2 regions of the Kocuria sp. HSID16901 genome follow, and region 2 is predicted to be linked to the other one. Evidence: predicted binding sites of a transcription regulator. Region 2 holds the regulator's gene; the other holds the start of a gene.
What was found. Region 2 encodes HrcA, which represses chaperone genes, less so after heat shock. Its sites were predicted from a motif close to TTNGCACTCGNNNNNNNCGAGTGCNAA; they were not measured.
Positions count from the first base shown of each region.

Region 1 (7,133 bases), on a different contig from region 2:
TCGACGATCGCCTGAGCCCCTTCACGTGTTGCGGCCTGTCCCCCGATGATGTCCACGTGATCGGCCGCCGAGTCTTTCTTCAAGCGAGCGATCATATCCAGCACGCCTTGGGAATGTCCGTTAGCGGTGTCGATGAACAGCGCGTCCACGCCGGCCTCGATGAGGGCCATGGCGCGTTCGTACCCGTCACCAAAGAAACCGACGGCCGCGCCGACGCGTAGGCGGTCTTCCTCGTCCTTCGTGGCATCCGGATACTGCTCGGTCTTTGTGAAGTCCTTGACCGTAATCAGGCCGGTCAGCAAGCCGTCGTCGTCGACCAGCGGAAGTTTTTCGATCTTGTTGGCGGCGAGCAGACCAAAGGCTTCATCTTTGGTCATTCCCTCGTGCCCGGTGACCAACGGCATCTTGGTCATGACGTCGCGGACCAAGCGCTCGTCAAATTCTTGCTCGGGAAGGTAGCGGGTGTCGCGGTTGGTGATGATGCCCAGGAGCTTGCCCTTTTCATCCACCACCGGCAGACCCGACACCTTGTACCGACCGCAGAGATCGTCCAGTTCGCGAAGCGTGGCCTCGGGCGAAATGGTGACCGGGTTGGTGATCATGCCCGATTCGCTCCGCTTGACGCGATCCACGTGCTCGGCCTGATCCTGAATCGACAGATTGCGATGGATGACGCCCAAGCCACCCAGTCGTGCCATCGCGATGGCCATCCGAGAATCCGTCACGGTATCCATGGCTGCCGAGACGATGGGCGTCCTGAGGTTGATGCGCTTAGAAAGACGCGTGGTGGTATCCGCTTCGGAGGGATTGACGTTCGTATTTCCCGGAAGGAGGAGAACGTCGTCGTACGTCAGGCCCGTCAGGCCGAAGGGATCATCGGAAAGGGCGGTGGGCTGATTCAAGGGTGGTGAACCTTTCGCGTCTCGCATCTCGGCATCGGCACCGAAGGATTGTCTCGAGCTTTGCCCTCCATCATAGGACGAATGGCAACTCGGTAAATGACACATCCCGCGGTCGGTGAGAGACCTCTCACTGACCGCGGGATGTTAATCGACGGCTACTTATTTTTGGCTAGGCCATCGTCGGAGATCTTCACCGCGTCGTCGAGCCGTTGGTCCATGAATTTTTTCATCGACCGGATGTACGTGGCGGTGAGGTGGCCGCTGTCGATATAGGTGTATATATTCCCAATCGCCGGCGGACACATTCCGTTCGGGCAGATGAGGTCGTCCATGTCGATCGCGCCGTAACCGGGGATTTGATCTTCCCAGGCGCGCGTCGGGTCGGGGGTATTTCCGGTGACATGCGGGAATGTGCATTCGTCGAAACTCTTCTCGCGTTCACAGTCCGCTTGCGACTCCGCGAATCGTGCGTTGTCCCGGATGCCGATGACGCCAATGCCTTGACCCGTCCACTTGCGGATTTGGTCCTCGGTACCGGCGCGAATCGATTCGCCAGAGCCGTCGTAGGCCGTGAACGTGGACTGCATGATCAGGCTGTCCGGATGCCAATCCTCGATCGCCGACTCGGCCTTGGGAATCCAGGTCTGGCAATAGGGCACGTCCCGGTTGTCTTCGACCGAGCTGAAGAAGCACCCTGGTTCGCGGAGGAACACCAAATCCCAGTTGCGTTCCTCAGCTTGGGTCTCCATCGCCGTCATCCACTGTTCGGTATGGCTATTTCCGACGGCGACCACGCGCTTAGAAGGATGGTCGTTCTTCACCACGTGGTAACAGGCGTCTCCGTCCATACCGTGAAGATCTCTGTCGAAGTCGTCCTCTTCGGAGCATTCCTCACCCATTCCATTGGACTGGGCCCAGTCTTCACTGCGCTTAATGGCGGTGGGGAGAAGACCGGGGTCTTTGTCGCCCTTGTAGGTGTACTCCGGATCGAGGATTTCGGCGCCCGGGTTGTTCTTATCCGCGTTAGCTTCAATCTTCTGAGTCACGTAGGCGATGCGACCCTGCCACGCGATCACCGTTCCCGCGCCCAACATGACGCAGGCAGCGACGACGACCAAAGCCCGCCACCTCTTGGCTTCGGCCCACTTCCACTTTCGGACCGGAGTATCCACGAAGCGGGTCAAGAGGAACGCGAGAAGAATCGACACGGCCAAAATCGCGAAACCAGAGAACAAACCAGCCTTGTCCTGATCGGTCTCAGACAGGAAGAAGACGAGGAGCGGCCAGTGCACCAGGTAGAGACCATAGGAATTCGACCCCAACCACACGAGGGGCTTCCACTTAAGGATGCGATCGGCACCCCAGCGAGTGGTCGATTCACCGCAGATGATGATGAACGCCGCAGCGAGGGTGGGCCACAAGGCAATGTACCCGGGGAACTGCCCCTGAACGTCCAGAAGGGCTCCACACAGCAAGATCGCGAGAAGTCCGATCCAAGTGAGGATGGCGCCAACGACCTTCGGAACCTTGATCCAGGGCAGAACAATGGCGATCAAAGAACCCAACGCAAATTCCCAGAGCCGGCCAAAGGTATTGAAGTACGCGGCGGTCTGGTTGGTCTCGGTGTAGTAGACCGAGAAGGCGAAGGAGCCCAGGAACACCAGCCCGAAGATCACGGCCAACGTCACTCGGGCTTTGGAGCGGAACTTGACGACTAGGAAACTCCCCAGCGCGAAGAGCAGCGGCCACATGAGGAAGATCTGGCCTTGAATAGACAGCGACCAGAAGTGGCGGAAAGGAGAGGCCGCCCCGGAGTCGGCGGCGTAGTAGTCCACCGCGTTGAAAATCGAGAACCAGTTCTCGTAGTAGAAGATGACCGAGAACGCCTCGTGCATGATCGACGACCACTGCCCTGGCGACAGCAGGAATCTCGTGGCCACGAGGCAGGCCGCAACGATGATGGCCACCAAAGGCATGATGCGCTTAAAGACGTGCACCCAGTACGTGCTCAACTGTTTCCAGTTGATGCTGATTCCCCGCTCGATCTTGCCCGTGAAGGACAGCGTCATGAGGAACGCGGAAATCATCAGAAAGACGTCCACACCGCCGGATACCCGGCCGAACCAGATGTGGTAGATCGCCACCAGGAGGACTGCGAAGGCACGCAACCCCTGAATTTCTGGGCGGAATGCTCGTTTGCGCCGAGGCTGAACCTCGGGCGGCGCGGAGTCTTTCGACGAACCTACTGGCGCCCCATCACCTTGAGATAGTGTCATGCAACTTCCTGTTTGTTCCCCGGGCAATACGCCTCGAGGAGCTTGCAACGTTGGTAAGGTCAACGCACCGACCTCACGGATGAGTTGATGCGTCACCTTCGGTGAAACGGCCGTAGGCATTCCGCCCGGGCCAAGAACTCCGCTATATGTTATTCGCCTTGCGGTGAATTTCTGAACTTTTGGGCGAGCCCAACGTGCGGATCGCCTACTCCCTAACCACCCCACGATTCATCGCGGACACCAGTCAAACCGTCCCATAACGGTGCCATGTCGGGCCACGCCGGTCGATAGGGCGCACGTTTCACACGACCAGGAGGTGACCATAATAACTTTCATAAGCAATATATTTTGGGATTGCCGAACCCGTCGGACGTGTCCCCGTCACCTAGTCCTGGTCGTTCCTCCAGAGTAATCGATACAACCGCTCAACTGAGGACCCACAGCCCCCGCACGACTCGTTGCATCGCAAGAAAACGTCCCCGCCACCTCGCGGTGACGGGGACGTTCCGATGCCGAAAAGTCGACGGTTACTCGTCGTCCTCTGCGGGCTTGTCGACCACGAGGGTCTCCGTGGTCAGCACCATGGCGGCGATGGAGGCCGCGTTTTCAAGGGCCGAACGGGTGACCTTGACGGGATCAATGACGCCGGCCTTGATCAGGTTCTCGTATTCACCGGTGACGGCGTTAAAGCCATGACCCGGTTCGAGATCCTGTACGCGGGAGGCGACGACGTAGCCGTCCTGCCCTGCGTTCTCGGCGATCCAACGCAACGGCTGAACCAGAGAGCGGCGCACGATGTCGACGGCGGTGCGGGCGTCCTCGGTTTTGAGGCCAAGATCGCCTTCCAGCGCCTTGCCTGCATGGACGAGTGCCGACCCACCACCGGAGACGATGCCCTCTTCCAGCGCGGCGCGCGTGGAGGAGACGGCGTCTTCGATGCGGTGCTTGCGCTCCTTGGCTTCGACCTCGGTGGCCGCGCCAACCTTGATCACCGACACACCGCCGGCCAGCTTGGCCAAACGTTCCTTGAGCTTTTCGCGGTCCCATTCGGAATCCACACGCTCAATCTCGGAACGGAGCTGAGCAACACGGTCGGCAACGGCCTCGGAGGAACCTGCACCGTCGACGACGGTGGTGTTGTCCTTGGTCACCGTGACCCGACGCGCCGAGCCCAGCTGCTCCAGGGTCACCGAATCGAGCGAAATACCAAGCTCGCTGGTGATGACCTCACCGCCAGTCAGGATCGCCAGGTCCTGCATGATCGCCTTGCGACGATCACCGAAACCGGGAGCCTTGAGAGCCACGACGTTGAGATTGCCGCGCAACTTGTTGACGACGAGGGTGGACAGGGCCTCACCCTCAACATCCTCGGCGATGATCGTGAGCGGCTTTTTGGCCTGTACGACCTTCTCCAACAGCGGCATGAGGTCGGCGATGGCCGAAATCTTGCCCTGGTAGAGCAAGATCGCGGAGTCCTCGAGGACCGCTTCCTGACGCTCGGCATCGGTCACGAAGGACGGGGACAAGTACCCCTTGTCGAATTGCATACCTTCGGTGACGGACAGCTCAATTTCGGTCGAGGAACCGTCCTCGATCGTGATCACGCCGTCCTTGCCAACCTTCTCAAAGGCCTGAGCCAGAAGCTCGCCGATCTGCGGGGACTGAGCGGAGATCGCCGCAACGTGCGCGACCTCTGCGCCCTCAACCTCGCGTGCATTCTCACGCAGGCGTTCCGAAACCGCCTTGACGGCAGCCTCGATGCCCACGCGGATTTCGCTCGGTGCGGCACCGGCAGCCACGTTACGCAGACCTTCGTTGACGAAAGCCTGAGCCAAAACCGTGGCCGTCGTCGTACCGTCGCCGGCGACATCGTTGGTCTTGGTGGCGACTTCCTTGGCCAACTGCGCGCCGAGGTTCTCGTACGGATCGTCGAGCTCAACTTCGCGAGCGATGGTCACGCCGTCGTTGGTGATAGTGGGAGCGCCCCACTGCTTGTCGAGGACCACGTTGCGACCGCGCGGGCCCAACGTGACCTTGACCGTGTTGGCGAGCTTGTCCACGCCGGCCATGAGGGCCTTGCGGGCAGCATCGTTAAATTCCAACTGCTTTGCCATGAATTACATGACTCCTTACGGATCTACTGGACGATGCGAACGCGTCGAAATTTACTTCTCGACAATGGCCAGCACGTCGCGCGCGGACAGCACGAGGAATTCCTGACCCGAGTACTTAACCTCGGTTCCGCCGTACTTCGAGTAGATGACGACGTCGCCTTCCTGGACGTCGACGGGAACGCGGTTGCCCTTGTCGTCAACGCGGCCGGGGCCCACGGCCACGACCTTGCCCTCCTGGGGCTTTTCCTTGGCGGTATCCGGAATCACGAGGCCGGATGCGGTGGTCTGCTCTGCCTCGACGGGCTGAACGACAATGCGGTCTTCGAGGGGCTTGATGGAGACGGACATAGTGACCTTCTTCCTTGGATGGATCAATACAATGGCGTGAGCCGTGTGGGGCGTGCCAACCGTCGTCGCGGTGCCGATTGAGCGCCAGGCCCAGTTAGCACCCTAAGTCCCAGAGTGCTAGACACGACTCTATTCCCGGCCTTAGCACAGGGTCAAGGCGAGTGCTAAGTTTCGCGGATAGCGTGGTGGTAACCCGTTTGATCCCGCCTCGTCTGGTTACAGTGGGCGCGTGCCCGAACTCTTCTCCTCCGCCGAACTCGCAATGCTCGAGACACTCGAGTACCGAGACTCAGAAGTTCTCCAGCTCTCCGCCTCGCTGAGAGATCAAGGATTGGAACCCGACCGCGTCTCTGCCGTGCTGACCCAAGCCAAATTGCGCCGAGACGCCACCGCCAAGTGGGGCCCCGAAGCCTCTACCTCCCTCTTTACGCGCACCGGACTCGAACAAGCCACGCGTCGAGGCGTAGCCGACCGCCACGCTCTCCGTTTCGCCAATGCCGGGATCGACACCGTGGCGGACCTAGGGTGCGGCTTGGGCGCGGATTCGGCCGCGTTGCTTCGCGCGGGGGTGGCGGTGGTATCCGTCGACATCGACCCACACACCGCGACCGCCGCCCGTCACAATCTCTCGGCTTTCCCCCTCTCCGAGGTTCGCGAGGCGGACGTCATGTCCCTCGACCCCTCACACCTTAAGACGTCCGACGGGCGGCCCGTCCAGGGGCTCTGGCTGGACCCGGCCCGTCGAGAGACCTCAGGAGGGACGACCTCGCGCCTCTTCGATCCCGAGGCATTCTCGCCGCCGTTTTCTGCCATCACCGCATGGGCGGAGCGAGGCATGCCGATGGGCGTCAAGATGGGCCCGGGCATGGACCACGCCGCTATCCCCGATAACGCCGAAGCGGAATGGGTCAGTTGCGGGGGCGACGTCGTCGAACTCGTTTTGTGGTTCAACGCTCTCGCCCGTCCGGGAGTCCGAAAGGCCGCGACGATCCTGAGCTCAGACCCGCTCTCCCCCACGGTGCTCGCCTCACTGGAATCTGACGAAGATTTTGACGCTGCCGACACGCAGCCCATCGGGCCCACGGCGCAGTACCTCTACGAGCCGGACGGTGCCGCGATCCGCGCGGGACTTGTGAATCAGCTCGTGGCGGCGACCCGAGGACACCTCCTCGACCCTCGAATCGCGTATGTGACATCGGATCACCGCGTGGACGTGCCCTGGGCTACCGGGTGGGAAATCGAGGAGGTTCTGCCCATGAAGGTCAAACAACTCAAGAAATGGGTCCGCGAACGCGGCATCACCCGCTTGACCATCAAAAAGCGCGGCGTCGACATCGTGCCCGAATCTCTTCGATCTCAGCTGCTAGCTGGCATCAAAAAGTCCGCCAGGGGCAAATCAGCGACCCTGATTCTGACCCGGTGGGATTCGCCCGACGGAGAGCGACGCGCAGTATTTTCTGTGCGTCGCATCGAGTAGCCCATCCGGAGAATTG
Region 1 covers NZ_RBLM01000001.1:344,677-351,809, reverse strand. Annotated here, with positions in the region: gene guaB (IMP dehydrogenase) at 1-929, opposite strand, end outside; gene D8M21_RS01695 (acyltransferase family protein) at 1,058-3,178, opposite strand; gene groL (chaperonin GroEL) at 3,706-5,292, opposite strand; gene groES (co-chaperone GroES) at 5,344-5,640, opposite strand; gene D8M21_RS01680 (class I SAM-dependent methyltransferase) at 5,870-7,117, shown strand.
Region 1: the regulator HrcA is predicted to act here: its motif matches at 5,782-5,808, upstream of groES (co-chaperone GroES).

Region 2 (7,133 bases):
TGCATCCCTGGATTGGAAGTTGGATGGGCAACAAGAATCGGATCTGGTCAAGGTGGATATATTGCTCCAGGGTGAGCGAGTCGATGCCTTCTCGGCGATTACCCATCGCGACAAAGCGTATTCCTACGGCGTAACCATGGCGGCAAAGCTCAAGGAACTGATTCCGAGGCAACAGTTCGAGGTGCCGATCCAGGCGGCCATTGGTTCGCGCATCATCGCCCGTGAAAATATTCGGGCCATCCGTAAAGACGTACTCTCGAAATGCTACGGCGGCGATATCTCGCGTAAGCGTAAGTTGCTCGAAAAGCAAAAGGAAGGCAAGAAGCGGATGAAGACCATCGGTCGGGTGGACGTGCCGCAGGAAGCCTTTGTCGCGGCGCTCAGCTCAGCGGATGAGGCCAAGGATAAGCCCAAAAAGTGAGCCCCGCTCAGCCCACTGGTGACCCGGCCCCGCGGGACGGGCGTCTGCCAGAATCCGTCCTGAAGAATGCCTCCGGGCGGACTTTCAGCCTGTATGTTCACGTTCCGTACTGCTCCATACGGTGTGGGTACTGTGACTTCAATACCTATGCCACGGATGATTTCGGCGATGGCGTCGGACGTCTCACCTACGCACAGGATGCCTTGCGGGAACTCGATATCGCTCGCTCCATCTTGGAAGCTTCAGGAGTTGCCCCAAGACTCATGCATTCGGTGTTCTTCGGTGGCGGTACCCCCACCCGTATTCCTACGGAAGACCTCGTTGCCATATTTCAACGAGCTCAGGAGGTATTTGGGCTGGAAGACGGCGCCGAAGTCACGACCGAAGCGAACCCAGACTCCGTAGAACTAGAGGATCTCCAAGCCCTCAAAGAGGCAGGTTTCACTCGTGTCTCTTTCGGAATGCAATCTGCCGTTCCGAGGATCTTGAGTATCTTGGACCGAACTCACGAACCATCGAATGTTCCAAAGGTCGTGGAATGGGCCAAACAGGTCGGCCTCGAGGTCTCGGTGGATCTGATATCCGGGGCGCCGGGCGAAACGCTGGAGGAGTGGCGTACATCCGTAGAAGCGGCCATTAGCTACCGTCCGGATCATATTTCTGCCTATTCGCTCATCGTGGAGCCAGGAACCAAGTTGGCATCGCAAATCGCTCGGGGTGTCTATTCTGAGGTCGACGACGACCAGCAGGCCGACATGTATCTCCTCGCGGACGAGCTCCTGCACACGGCAGGATACGAATGGTATGAGGTGTCTAACTGGTCACGGACGGACTCGACGAGGTCCCGGCACAATCTGGCCTATTGGAAGAACCAGGATTGGTGGGGGATCGGCCCAGGAGCGCACTCTCACGTCAATGGCGTGCGGTGGTGGAATATCAAACATCCCCTTCCGTACGCGCAGCGGGTCCGCCAAGGAGACTCGCCGGCGATAGCGAGGGAGATCCTCGATGCCGATACTCGCTACATGGAGACGATCATGCTCGCGGTGCGGATTCGCGAGGGGCTGGAAACTCATAAGGTCCGACCCGAAGGCCGAGACCAGACGCACTGGTTGGCGCAGCAAGGACTCCTCGAGCGGGAGGCTTTGGAGAGAGGCGTAATCAGGCTGACGCGTCAGGGCAGGCTCTTGGGCGACGCCGTTGTCCGGGATCTTCTCGTCTGATGGCGTCCTAGCCTGGGCCGCTAATCAGCCGTGGAGACGGCTCAGCGGGAGCGGCGTCGGGAAACCCAATCGAGGGCCCGAGTGTTCCACCGATATTGGTACGGGTTGCCGCGATTCACGTGAATTCCGGCGATGAGTGCGGAAACGGCAAGGTAAACCCAGACGATGGCTGCAATGAGCCCGAAGAGCCAGCCGATTCCGGGTACCACGGACAATGCCACGCACACCACGATGACGATCGACGGAACGAGAGTGAAGTTCAGTGCTTCGCGAGCTTCTTGGGCCGTAAATCGGCCACGAGCGCGAAGGGTCGCATAGATGATGGCCGACGGAACGCACCCGACGACCCCGCCGAAATGAGCCATGGTGGCCATCGAACGGTCGTCTTTAACGCTCAAGGGCTGCGGCGTCGCCGATACTCCCTCGAACGGTGGTTTCTGCTTGGTGCTCGTGGTCGTCAAAAACTCGCCTTTTCTGCCGAACCTGTCGTTCATTGCGTCACACAATACTTGTACCGATGATACCGGTGTTGAGGATGCTCCGGTACATGCTCATCGACACCATTCCATGTCCATCATCAACTTGCCAGCAACCAACGCCCGCTAAGTCACGAGGCGCTTGCCGGTGGCTCGGTCAGGAAATCGATAATGTGTTCTACCGGTCCGAGAATACCCGGATCGAGGTCTGAGTATGTGTTGACACTCGATAGTATCTTCTTCCAGGCGATCGCGCGTTGTGCGGGCGTGGAATGTGGCCAACCAATTCGCTGGAGAATCCCGGTTTTCCAATCTTCGCCACGGGGCACGGTCGGCCATACATCGAGTCCGACGGTTGCGGGTTTCACGGACTCCCAGACGTCTACGTACGGGTGCCCCACGAAGAGCACATTGCTGCGGGCGCCAGGCAGGCGCATTGCTTCTTCCGCAAGTTTGGACTCTTTGCTTCCGGGGACAAGGTGGTCCGCGAGGACGCCGAGCCGTCGTTGAGAGTTCGGTTGAAATTCGCGGATGTAATCGGCGACGTGGTCCAGTCCATGAAGGGGCTCGACCACAATGCCTTCGATGCGGAGGTCTTCACCCCAGACCTTCTCGATGAGTTCCGCGTCGTGGAGACCCTCGACGACCATGCGAGAGGCGCGCGCCGTTCGAGCCTTCGCTCCGTGAACGGCAACCGACCCCGAACGGGTTCGTTGAGGAGCGTTCTTCGTGGGAGCCTGAGGCACGGTGAGTTTGACGGGTTCTCCCTCATAAAGAAATCCATAGCCCATAGGAAATTCTCGGACGGCGCCATGTCGGTCTTCGAGGCCGACCACGCGTTCACCGCCGATGGCTCGCAACGTGACGGCCGCACCAACCCATCCGCTCTGGACTTCTTCGATGACCATGCCGCGACGTACCTCAAGGATCTGAGGCTCGACCGGACGATGACTGATGCGGCCATCGCTGATGTCCTGGGGACCCCATCCGTATCGATCCATCGGTGCTCCTCACGGCTGTCTTATGACGTTGGCCTCGTGGCCAGTGGACAATATATCGCGGCCGCTCGCCGAGAGCTGATCGTGCCTCGTATATTTTCCGTGATCGGTTCTCGAGCGTAGACTTAGCAGACGGACTGGCCAAGTGCCAGACCTGGCCGGCACATCCATGGTTGAAGCATCGAGGAGGGGACGCACCCGTGAATCAGCCGCGACGTCTCGAAGTTCTCAGCGCCATTGTTGAGGACTACGTGCATTCTCGTGAGCCGGTGGGTTCCAAAGCTCTCGTGGAACGGCATAACTTGGGTGTGTCGAGCGCGACGGTGCGTAACGACATGGCTGCGCTGGAAGAAGCGGGAATGGTCACCGCGCCCCATGCAAGCGCAGGCCGTATCCCTACGGATAAGGGATACCGCGCCTTCGTCGACCAAATTTCTTCCATCAAGCCTCTCTCTGCCGCTGAGCGACGAGCCATCGCGAGTTTCCTCGATTCGACCGATGAAGTCGATCGAATGATGGAGAAGTCAGTGCGGTTATTGTCGCAATTGACGCGTCAGGTCGCATTGGTCCAATACCCCACGAAGACGGGTGCGAAAGTCCGCCACCTCGAGTTCGTGACCATGGCCCCTCGAATAGTTTTGGTCGTTCTGATTACCCATAGGGGAGGAGTCAGCCAACGCGCCGTCGAAGTGCCTGACGACGTGCCCGAAGAATTCGTCGTTCGGTTGAGGGCTAAGTTCCTCGACAAGGTGTTGGATCGCTCCGTCGGTGACCTCGAACAGCCCTTGGTATCCGCGGTAGCGGAATCCGATCCGCTGTATCGTGAAACTTCGAGCCTGCTGGCGGCCACCGTCGCCATCCTGGGCCGCGGAGAACAAGAAGAACGACTCGTGATGGCTGGAACGTCCTACCTCGCGGAATCGACCGAAGACTTTACTCGAAGCATCGCCCCCATTCTCGACGTCTTGGAGGAGCAAGTGGTGATGTTGAGATTGTTATCGGAAATCGACAACGATGCCCGTGGGGTCTCGGTGCGAATTGGCCACGAGAATGCGGAGACCCCACTCTCCGATGCCTCGGTCGTGGCAACGGGCTACGGGCCCGACCTCGCATCGAAGCTCGGAGTCGTGGGACCCACACGCATGGATTATCCAGGCACCATGTCCGCCGTGAGGGCCGTGGCTCGATATCTCTCCCGAATTTTGCACGAGTAAAAACCCAGCAGCTTTACATCGTAGAAACGTGGAATCCACGCGGCATCTGGCCGCAGATTAAGGAACTTCAGTGAGCGATCATTACCAGACTCTCGGCGTTTCCAGAGACGCTAGCCCGGAAGAAATCAAGAAGGCCTACCGCAAGAAAGCACGGACCCTTCACCCGGACGTGAACCCCTCGCCTGAAGCGGCAGAGGAGTTCAAGCGCGTGTCACACGCCAATGATGTCCTCTCGGACCCGGAGAAACGCCGGATCTATGACGCGACCGGAAACGAAAACGGTACGAACACCGGTTTCGGTGGAGGGTTCCCGGGATCTGGTGGAGGTTTCGGTTTTTCCGATATTTTCGAGACTTTTTTCCAAGGCGCAGGTTCGCCTCGCGGCCCAGAAAGCAGGGTCCGTCAGGGCCAAGATGCCTTGATCAACGTTCGCGTATCTCTCCAGGATGCGGTCTTCGGCACCGAAAAGGAAATCACCGTGGACACTGCGGTGACGTGTTCGGTGTGCGCCGGCCACGGGACGGAAAAGGGAACCGAACCCGAAACCTGTACCGTATGCCACGGTCAGGGTCACATCCAGCGCCAGGTTCAGTCGATCCTGGGCAATGTCGTGACGACCGCAGAGTGCCCCAGCTGTAGGGGATTTGGCACCGTTATTAAGCATCCCTGCCAGGAGTGCTACGGCGAAGGACGCGTGCGCCAGCGCAAGCCCCTCACGCTCAAGATTCCGGCGGGCGTTTCCACAGGAACGCGTATCCGCTTGAGTGGCCAAGGCGAGGCCGGTACCGGTGGTGGCCCGAACGGGGACCTGTATGTCGAGATTCGTGTTGCTCCAGATGAAACCTTCACCCGTGAAGGCGATGACTTGCATGCCCGCATGACGGTCCCCATGACCGCCGCTGCTTTGGGCACGACCATTTCCCTGAATACCTTCGACGGACCTCAAGATGTGAGCGTCAAGGCAGGAACCCAAACGGGGCAGACTACAACCTTGCGTGATCTCGGTGTGAGCAAGCTTCGAGGTTCAGGGCGAGGAAACATCGTCGTACATTTCGAGGTAGAAACCCCGACCAAACTCAGCGAAGAGGAGCGGGATCTGCTCCGTCGTCTGGCGGAACTGCGTGGTGAAGAATCGCCGGTCGGTGAAACCGTCCAGAATTCCGGTCACGGATTCTTCTCGCGACTTCGCGACAAATTTCAAGACTAGGCGCATCACATGACACGCCCGGTTTTCTACGTTGACCCTGGTGACCTTGAAGGTCGCGCCCTCGGAGACTCCATGTCGTTGGGTGGCTCCGAGGGGCACCACGCCAAGAACGTCAAGAGGATCACGACGAATGAGTCGATCGACCTGGTCGACGGCCGCGGACATCGCGCCGTTTGCACCGTGACATCTGTGGAAGCGGATGGATTGAGGCTGACGCTTGCTTCGGAGGTGAACTCGGACCCCGCGTCGGGCATCGTCCTCGTGCAGGCTTTGGCCAAGGGCGACCGCGATCTGATGGCTGTCGAGATGGCGACCGAACTGGGTGCGTCGGCCATCGTGCCGTGGCAGGCAGAGCGGAGCATCGTCCGATGGAAGGGAGACCGGGCAGCTAAAGCCCATGCCAAGTGGGTCAAGACGGTGGAAGCGGCGGCCAAACAGGCGCGCCGCTCCTTAGTCCCCAGGGTCGAACCATTGCACAGCACGCGTCAGCTGACGAATATTCTGGGGCCGGGCGACTCGATGTTCATTCTTCATGAAGAGGCACAGGTCGCTCTAACAACCGTTACGGCCCGAGAGAACGATGACTCGGGAACTGTGTTCCTCGTGGTCGGGCCAGAGGGTGGCATTGGAGCGGACGAAGCGTCCATGCTCGAGGCCGCTGGCGGCCAATGCGTTCGACTCGGATCGGAAATTCTGCGGAGCTCGACCGCTGGCGCCGCAGCGATGTCGGTACTCCATGCGATCCGAGGTTCCTGGGATTAGACGCGCTATCGGCCTTTGACGGTGAACGTGTGGTCGTCAGTGATGCTGATGTCGTGACCCTTGACCGCGAAACTGGGATCCCTGAGGTCTTCGGTCCGGATATACATGCGAATGGTGTATTTCCCTGTGGGGAGTGACTTGCTGAACTGAATTTCCTGAAGCCCATCGTCCTGTTCGGAGAGATTCTCCTCGCCGGATGCCACCACGTCGTCGTTGGTTTTGATATCCCAATACACCTTGGACGCAATATTCGAAGCCACCATCTTGACGCTGAAGGTCGACGTGGTCTGTTCGTCTTGACTGGGATCAATGATCCACAGGGGAGCGGCTGCAGCCTTGTCTCGGGTCATCGGGCTTCCCAGCGTTTGCCCCCCAAAGGTGAACCCCCGTCGTCCGTCGACCAGAATGACCACCTTAGTATCGGGGCCCGCTTTGCCGATTCCGGCGACGGCGGCGGCAGCCGTTGCTGTATAGATCAACTGTTGGATGGCCATCCGAGCCTCGGTAGGCGTCGCCGTCATATTGAACATGTCGGGGGAGACGTCAACGGTCAGCGTTCCCGTCGCCGACATAGACGACCCAACGCGACTCGCGGGCTTCCACGCGGAGTGATAGTCGCCGTCTCGCGGATGAGTTTTTGACAGCATGGCAATGGTCGTGGACACGATGTCGCCGCTGGGCGCCGCATCCTCTGCCTGATAATTGCTGTATTCACGGAAGAGATACGAAGAATTCGACGTCTGGCCCACCCAATACAAGGGGACTTTCAAATCGCTGGGCGACGGCGCGGATGTCGGTTGTTGTGACTCTTGGGATTGGCTGGCCTTATTCG
Region 2 covers NZ_RBLM01000002.1:433,912-441,044, reverse strand. Annotated here, with positions in the region: gene lepA (translation elongation factor 4) at 1-421, shown strand, start outside; gene hemW (radical SAM family heme chaperone HemW) at 418-1,644, shown strand; gene D8M21_RS04195 (DUF4870 domain-containing protein) at 1,686-2,105, opposite strand; gene D8M21_RS04190 (DUF3097 family protein) at 2,252-3,121, opposite strand; gene hrcA (heat-inducible transcriptional repressor HrcA) at 3,319-4,332, shown strand; gene dnaJ (molecular chaperone DnaJ) at 4,403-5,539, shown strand; gene D8M21_RS04175 (16S rRNA (uracil(1498)-N(3))-methyltransferase) at 5,549-6,301, shown strand; gene D8M21_RS04170 (GerMN domain-containing protein) at 6,307-7,133, opposite strand, start outside.